Regions from separate parts of the Oceanobacillus sp. FSL K6-3682 genome, predicted to be linked through region 2. Evidence: riboswitches for the same ligand, from Rfam matches in the RefSeq annotation. Region 2 holds a riboswitch; the other holds the start of a gene.
What was found. Region 2 has a riboswitch for S-adenosylmethionine ahead of MHH51_RS09030 (5-methyltetrahydropteroyltriglutamate--homocysteine S-methyltransferase). Riboswitches for the same ligand answer to the same signal wherever they lie in the genome.
Positions count from the first base shown of each region.

Region 1: another riboswitch for S-adenosylmethionine. It lies ahead of MHH51_RS21065 (iron-containing alcohol dehydrogenase family protein); the one in region 2 lies ahead of MHH51_RS09030 (5-methyltetrahydropteroyltriglutamate--homocysteine S-methyltransferase).

Region 1 covers NZ_CP150263.1:4,341,057-4,345,482, forward strand. Annotated here, with positions in the region: gene MHH51_RS21050 (YibE/F family protein) at 1-602, shown strand, start outside; gene MHH51_RS21055 (YibE/F family protein) at 599-1,381, shown strand; gene MHH51_RS21060 (DUF308 domain-containing protein) at 1,683-2,201, shown strand; SAM riboswitch class I at 2,319-2,435, shown strand; gene MHH51_RS21065 (iron-containing alcohol dehydrogenase family protein) at 2,602-3,702, shown strand; gene MHH51_RS21070 (MetQ/NlpA family ABC transporter substrate-binding protein) at 3,726-4,426, shown strand, end outside.
Region 2 covers NZ_CP150263.1:1,781,465-1,785,890, reverse strand. Annotated here, with positions in the region: gene MHH51_RS09035 (GNAT family N-acetyltransferase) at 1-271, opposite strand, end outside; gene MHH51_RS09030 (5-methyltetrahydropteroyltriglutamate--homocysteine S-methyltransferase) at 477-1,592, opposite strand; SAM riboswitch class I at 1,688-1,790, opposite strand; gene MHH51_RS09025 (hypothetical protein) at 1,905-2,378, opposite strand; gene MHH51_RS09020 (hypothetical protein) at 2,665-3,030, opposite strand; gene MHH51_RS09015 (type 1 glutamine amidotransferase family protein) at 3,236-3,814, opposite strand.

The sequences.
Region 1 (4,426 bases), 2.3 Mb from region 2:
CAAGCATCAGCTTGTCGCTCATTACATTAATCAGTATCATCATTTTTACGGTGCTGTCTTTACTGATGGCAACAGGCTTTAATGAAAAGACCTATACAGCTATTCTCACGACACTGATTGGTACAGGTGTATCTCTGGTTATTGCTTATGTAGCACTACAGTTCACTGCTGAACAGGGCTTACGCTATGAAGAGATGGCATTTCTAACCCGGAATCCGCAAACTATCTTTATGGCAGGACTTTTGATTGGCTCATTAGGAGCCGTCATGGATGTTGCTATTACCTTGTCTGCTTCCATGTTTGAAATGTATGAGAAAAATAATCATATTAGCCTAGAAACATTAAAAAAAGCCGGATATGAAATAGGCAAGGATATTATGGGTACAATGACAAATATTCTATTTTTTGCCTATGTCAGCGGATCGATTCCAATGCTGTTAATTTATTTTAAAAATGCAGCTCCATTCGGTTTTACTGTATCCATGAACCTTTCTCTTGAATTAGCACGTGCTTTAGTTGGCGGAATTGGTATTGTCCTGACTATTCCTATTGCTGTGTATATATCTATTTTCTTCATCCGCAGAAAGCAGGCGAAATTATGAATGTACTCGTATTACTGGCAATCGTATTATTTGCACTAATGGCTTGGGTTGGCGGAATGAAGGGTGTTCGGTCCTTTATCGCACTCTTTATTAACTTTCTCATTGTTCTGATGGCTGTTTTCGTCATGAATGACCCGTCCGGAAATCCGATTATTATTGCGCTTATCGCGGTCGGCTTTATCAGCGCGGTCAGCCTCTTCTTCATTAATCAGGTAAATAATAAAACAATGCTTGCTTTTTTAGCGACGATTGCAACGACGGTTATCTTAATCTTTTTCATTATTATTCTGACCGAACAATCCATGATTTACGGACTCGGAGAAGAAGAGTCTGGCGAAATAACCACGTTCAATGTGCATATCGGTCTTAATTTTGTTCAAATTGCTACAGCAGTTATTCTGATGAGTACCATTGGAGCAATTGTGGATACGGCCATTTCCATTACCTCTCCAATGCGTGAAATTTATGAGCAGAATCCGGAGATTTCCAGAAAAGATTTATTTTTAGCGGGTATCCGGATCGGCCGAGATATCTTAGGGACAAGTACAAATACATTGTTCTTTGCCTTTTTCGGAGGCTATATGGGGCTGTTAATCTGGTTTAAGGATTTGGATTACTCGGTAGGCGATATTATGAATGCGAAAGTGTTTAATGATGAATTGCTGACAATCTTTATTTCCGGTGTCGGAATCGCCCTGGTTATTCCAATTGCCGCTCTGATGAGTGCGTATTATTTGAAGAGAAAAAAGAAGGATATCGTGTTAGAGGATAATGAATAAACAAAAATATAATCTAGTTATAAGAGAGCCTAGCCGCTGCAAAATCAGTGTCTGGGCTTTCTTATATATTTTATATTATAAAAATTGAATTATCCTTCTTGAAAGAAAACTTTCAAAGTCTCTCACTCAAAAGTACCGAAAATCACTACCATTGCCAGAAAATTCATTATGAACAGCAACACTAATCCAGTTTAGGTTACATACGTTTTTTTGTTTAAATGTAAATATTAAATCTATTTATATAGTAAAAACATGATTTTTACATTAGAATAAAAAAAAGACATAAGGGAGGCCAAACTAAATGATTAAAGACTTCAAAGAAAACTTTCAACGTCATGCGATACTCCGTGCAGTTATATTTATATTCATCGGTGCAGCTATTTTTATTAATCCAAATGGATTCTTGCATTTTGTGGGTTATTTGATTGCAGGGTATCTAACTTTACTAGGTGTTATTAAAATATATCAAAGCTACAAATTAAAACAACAGACCGGCACTTATGATATAGGTTTAGCAGGCGGCATTCTTTTAATTGTATTGGCTGCTGTCTTCATTTACTTTGCACCAACACTTTTCTCGATTTTACCGTTTTTATTAGGTTTAGCGATTATCATCAATGGACTAATGCAACTGATTGTAGCCTTGAATATAAAAAGTACTGGCTGGACTATTTTTTGTATTCTCCTCATGGTTGGAGGAGCTGTTCTTGTTTTTAACCCTTTCAAAAGCACGCTTATACTATTTCAAACCTTTGGCGTCATTCTGACATGTATAGGAATCTCTGAAATTGTGGGACATTTTCAAAATAGAAGAAAATAATAGATATTAAAGATGTAACTTATTATTTCTGCTTATATATCTATATTTAGCACTCTTTCTAAAGCCATTGACTTTTCATATATTTCATATTAAGATATAACAACAGTTACATAAGAACTCTTATTGAGAGTGGCGGAGGGACTGGCCCGACGAAGCCCGGCAACCTTTCTAGAATTCGTTCTAAAAAAGGTGCTAAATCCTGCAAAGCGCATTATGCGCTTTGGAAAATAAGAGAGGACGTTTAGTAAATAAACTTTTTCAACCTCTCTAGAGCAAATAGAGAGGTTTTTTATGTAACATTTAAAGAGGTTGTTCAAAAAGTCCAATAAATATAATACGGTGAATTTCTCCGTACTTTTTGAATTCTATTTAAAGTTATTTTAAAAGGGGACATCTTATCATGCAAATAGCTACTATAAAGGGCTCACCAGGCCATTATCAAATTGGTGAAGGTGCTCTGAAACACCTTGCAGAAAACTTGAATGATCTGCATGTGGAACGAATTGCAGTCGTTACCGGCAGAACTGCCTGGGAAAAGGCAAAACCATATCTTTCAGCTGCAATTACAGATAACATAAAAGAGAAAGATATACATTTTGCAGATGGGCATTGTACTGTCGAACGAACCAGCAGACTTGCAAAGATTTATCAGGAACAACAGGTTGATGCTGTCATTGGTATTGGCGGCGGAACAGCTTTAGACATAGCGAAAGCATCCGCTATAAATGCACAAATAAAAAGCATCTTAATCCCAACCATTGCAGCAACTTGTGCAGCATGGACCCCGTTAAGTGTCTTTTATCAGGAAGACGGAGCGCATTCTCATTATACAGAATTTCCTGAGACCAATACATTGGTCATAGTAGAACCGGCAATTATCGCAGAAGCTCCTGTAAAATATTTAAAAGCAGGGATTGGCGATACGTTGGCAAAATTCTATGAAGCCCGTTCTTTAGTGGAAGCCTTCTATCCTGCTGGTACACTTCCAGTCTGGCTGCAAATTTCTCAGTTCGCAGCCCGTTCCTGCAAAGATATTTTGCTTGCTGACAGTAAAGCAGCAATTAAAGCTTGTGAAAATAATCAGGTGACAGATGCACTCATTCGCGTTATTGAAGCCATTATTGCAACAGGTGGTATGGTTGGAGGCTTTGGCGGGAAAGCTGGACGTATTGCCGGTGCACATTCTATTCATAATGGTTTAACAGCAGCACCGCAAATCGCTGATTCCCTTCATGGGGAAATCGTATCCTACGGTATTTTAGCTCAACTTGTCATAGAACAGGATATTGAAGAGCTTCATATGCTCTTGAATTATTATGAAGCATGGGGCTTTCCAACAAGCTTGGCAGACTTCTCCATACAGACAGATGATCAGGAGCTGTTGGAAGCTATTGCGAAGAAGGTTACCCGTGAAGAGGAATCTATTCATTTGATGAAGAAAGAAATCAATGCAGATAAAGTTATTAGTGCATTCTTACAACTTGAAGACTATTCAAAATAAAAATGAAAGTAGGAAGATCTATCATGAAGAAATATTTACTTAGTATTACAGCTTTATTACTCGTTTTCCTTGCTGCCTGCGGCGGAGATGACGAAAGCGGCAGTGAATCAGACTTACTTGAGGATGGTGTACTGACAGTCGGTGTAACAGCCGGGCCGCATGAAGAAATTGTTGAAAAAATAGCTGAAATTGCAGCTGAAGATGATTTAGAGATTAAAACGGTTGTGTTTAGCGATTATGTCATGCCGAATGTTTCTTTAGACGAAGGTGATATTGACATCAGCAGCTTCCAAACAGAACCTTTTATGGACAGTATGGTTGAAGAAAGAGGCTTAGATATTGTTAAAGTAGCAGATACTGTAACTTTCCCGATGGGGGTTTATTCTGAATCTGTTGATTCGCTTGAAGATATTCCAGACGGTGCAACATTAGGTCTTCCTGGAGACCCTACCAACAGCGGACGTGCTTTATTATTATTTGAACAAGCTGGACTTATCAAATTAGAAGAAGGTTTAGGTGTTAACGCAACAGTAAATGATGTTGTTGAAAATCCAAAAAATCTTGAGCTGCTTGAGTTAGATTCTGCGCAAATACCAAGGCAGCTTGGTGAAGTAGATGCAGCGGCAATTAATTCCAATTTTGCAATTGAAGCTGACCTTTCCCCTAAAGATGATTCTATCTTTATTGAGCAAGACTCTACCTTTGTTAACTTAATTGCAACCCG
Region 2 (4,426 bases):
TTTCATAAAGGACTTTTCCAATATTTTTCTTCCGGTAATCCGGATGGACACCAACAAAATGAATATAGGCTTCATCTAACTCATCCTGGGACAGGAACCCGATTACAAATCCTATAATTTCACTACCTTCTTCTGCAACAAAGCTTGTATTTTTAAAGTGATTAAAAAATAACTTAGGCAGCATACCTGCCATATCACGGCCGCCCCACCAATCATTTATCCTTGGAGCCAAGACATCATAATCAGAGCTTATTAAACTGCGTATCTCCATTTTATACCACCTTATTAAGTTATATTATCCATTTAAAAAGGAATAAAAATAGCCGAATATTCTTATTGTACATTTCTAATATATCAAAAAATTATATTAATGTCTTTCCCTGTTTAAAATAAACGCCGCTATAAACATATGTAGAATGACATTAAAAAGGAGACTCGGAAAGATCCCTCTCCAAATCCCCTTTTTCTAGTAAAATTTATTTCCACACGTCTTCTGCTATTTGAACAACATGGCGGATTTTTCCCCATTGCTGCGCCTCAGTCAGCAAATTCCCTTCTTCTGTGGAAGCAAACCCGCATTGAGGGCTCAAACAAAGCTGATTCAACGGTACATATTCCGCAGCTTCTGCTATTCTTGCTTTAACAGCCTCTGGATCTTCCAGTTCACTGAATTTAGAAGTGATAAGCCCAAGCACAATATACAAATCATCGCGGTTCACATGACGCAGCGGTTCAAATCCGCCCGAACGATCATCATCAAATTCCAGGAAAAGTCCATCAACCTGCAGACCTCCAAAAATGGTTTCTGACATGGCTTCGTAACCGCCGCTTGACATATAGGTAGACTGAAAATTTCCCCGGCAAATATGCATCGTCACCAGCATATCATCCGGTCTGTTTGCAATCGATTCATTAATTGCTCTTGCACATAATTCCGCTGTTTTCTCGGGATCTCTTCCTTTTTCAATCAAAGAGTTTCTCCCCTTTTCTGAGAAAAAGGTTGCCCAGGAAGTATCATCCAGCTGTAAGTAGCGGCAGCCTTCATCATATAATGCCTGAATGGCTCCTTGATAAGCAGTAACCAGGTCATCGATAATTGCTTCATCACTTTCATAAATACCCTTTTCAAAATCCGCCCGGAAAAAGAGCATATTCGGACTTGGAATCGCAAATTTGGCAACAGCATCTCCGGCAATACCATGAAGAAATTTATAATGCTCAAGCATATAATGGTCACTGAAACCAATTTTACCTGTTACTTTAATACCCCGCTTTTTGGTTTCTACTCCCGTAAACTGTAAACCTTGTTCAGCGGTGTAACCTTCTACACCATCTAAGCCTTCCAGAAAATCAAAATGCCACCAGGCACGGCGAAACTCGCCATCTGTCACTGATTGAAGACCGGCTTCCTTCTGCTGCTCTACCAGTTTGATAATTTCCTCATCTTCAATCTGCCGCAATTGTTCAGGACTGATTTCTCCTTTTGCTTTTTGCGCGCGAGCTTCCTTTAAACGCTGGGGACGGAGAAAGCTCCCTACATGATCTGCTCTGAACGGAGCTCGTGTATTTTTTGTTTCTGTTGATATTGTCATCGAATACCCCTTCCTCTCTACCTGCTATCTTCATTCTATAATCCAATTAAAAAACCCCTTCTGAAAATAGAAGAGGTTTGGTATAGTAAAATCTCTTCTTATCTTCAAGCAAAAATGCTTCTGGAATTAGCACAGTACAAATTAGTGTCTGCTGCTAAGGCTTCAACGGGCCAGTCCCTCCACCTTTCTGGATAAGAATATATGGAATTATACGAATAATTACAGATTACTTTACATGGAAGCGTTGGATTCGTCAAGGGTAATCCCAAAATATAGGGATCCTGCTGCAATTGATTTAAAATCAAGATAGTGTCAGCTTTTTTTATCAGAAAAAATTTTATAATCTTCGCTGATAACAAAAGCAGACAAATACAAGCAGAAGAATAAAATGGCTGTTCCTTCCCATGATATATTAATTCTCGTAAATAGAGGCTCAATAAAGCTTTTATAAAAAATAACACTACATAGCAGCTGCACCATATAACTCAGAAACATTACCTTCTTCGTTTCTTTCATCTTTGCCAATTTAAGAATAAACTGATATAACAGATTAAAAATTATTCCTACAAGATAAGAAAGAAAAAGCAAGCCGCCAAAATAAAGAATATTAATGAAAATATTATCAAAGAATCGTATTTCAATAAGATTCCAGCCTGCTAAGATATTTGATAAGCCATATATTATCATAATGGGGATGGCCACAATAACTGCTGCACTAACAATTACGAGGCCGGCAAGAAGCAGATTAGCAATAAGGTTGGAATAGTCTATTTTTTTCTTGTTCAAAATTTATAGGACCGCCTTCCTTTGTATAAACCTTTACTATATATAAGTTTCTAAAAAAATATTTTAATCGTTCCAAATGAGGCTACTTACAATTGTATCATAAATGAAGTACAATACAGTTGTTCGTTACTCTACTACAGGATTATTATGCAGGAATACTCTTTAATTGTTCTACAACAAAAAACCACAGCACTATCTAATATTAGATACACTAATGGTTTGAAATAATCTATGATTTATTTATTATTCTATCAAACAATAAATTTACTTTATTTGGAAAATATGTTCACTTAGCTTTCTTCAAAATATTCACGTCTGCCCTGGTAGATAATAATTCTGTTGATAAAACATCTAATTTAGAATCTACTTTGTCTACCTTTTCTTCTAATGAAGTAACCCTTGAATCCAGTCTGTCTACTTTTTCTTCTAATGAAATAACCCTTGAATCCAGTTTATCTACTTTTTCTTCCAGTGAAGTGACCCTTAGATCCAGTTTGTCAACCTTTTCTTCCAGCGAAATAACTCTTGAATCTAGATTATCTACCTTCCCTTCCAGTGAAGTGACTTTTGAACCCAGATTATCTACTTTTTGTATTAATTCCTTTATAGCTAGCATTAAAGCTTCATTTGTCACTTTTACTTCTTTACTCATGCAAAATCGCTCCTTCACCGCTTAAATACGATATTTTTATTATACAATATGTGCTGTTTTTTTTCATCCCCTCTCCTGGAAATTTTATATTAAAAAGGCTTCTATCAAAAAGGAAAAGAAGACTTTTAATAAATAATTTAAAATGAACATACTTGCTCTGTTGCGACCAAAACCTGCTTTTGAAAATAAAACCTTCAGATCAACCTCAACTTGTATAAAACCCTTTTTTAAACATTTGATACCATTCTTTCAATTCAGCCTGCTCCATAATCTCAAAGTATTTTAGAATTTCTCTCGCAAACTCAACTGCAGCTGTTCCGTTAGCGGTAATAAATCCCTTTGTTGAAACGGCCTGTTTTTCGATGAAATGCTCTTTGCCTTTGTAACCCGGGGCACCTTTTATTAAATGAGCAGCTGAATTTCCGGTATGTTTGATATGGTCTAAATATCCTTTGTCTGCCAGGAATGTGCAAGCATCACATATTGCTGCAACCGGGATTTTCTTTTCTACGCACATATCTACTACTGATTTAACAACTTCATTTTGCGGTTTCGCCCAGGTTGTACCTCCAACCATAATAAGCATATGAAAATTTTCGGGTATTTCATTGATTGTGTAGTCTGGAATAACAGTAAATCCGCCCATTGATTTGACCGGATTCTTGCTAAGGGATAATGTTTTTACAGCATATCCGGTTTTCGGGTTATTTAATTCGGAGCAAATATAAGATCCCTCCCAATCTGCATAATTCTCTGGCAGAAAAATCAAAATTTCTTTTTTCATAGGTTTACACTCCTTTTTGATAAGTTTACTTTATCTTTTTTTATTATGGCTAATTCAACTGTCTTCCATTGTTCATCTATCTCAGTAAAAATATATTTATCATTTCGAATATTCCGCCATTAAATATTATAAAATCCTTAATCTAGAGTAAACATAAATATTTGGGCAACGATAACTTTTCTAAACAGATATTATAGCGTATCGTTTCATTTTGGTTCATCGTAAATCAAAACTTTCAACCTTATATCAAGGTTACCAAACAAACGTTCCTAACACAAGTTATTTTTCTAATAGTTTATTCTATATTAAATACTGTTTTTCCATATCAAAATGTCAAAGTAAGTGAAGATGGAGTTACTACTTTAAAATAACGCTCAGACTAAGGAATACTCCCGCCAGCCTGAGCGGTACTTTTCTACAATCTATGCGCTATTTTATTATTGCTTTATTCCAACAATCTAAATCTCCTAGCTTCCTAACTTACTGCCAGCCAATTCATCAGCCTGAATAGGCTTAAAGTAATGACTCTTTTGTGATAACAATGTTTGATGACTTCCTTGTTCCACCAGCATTCCCTTATCTAACATAAATATTTGATCTACATTTTTAATC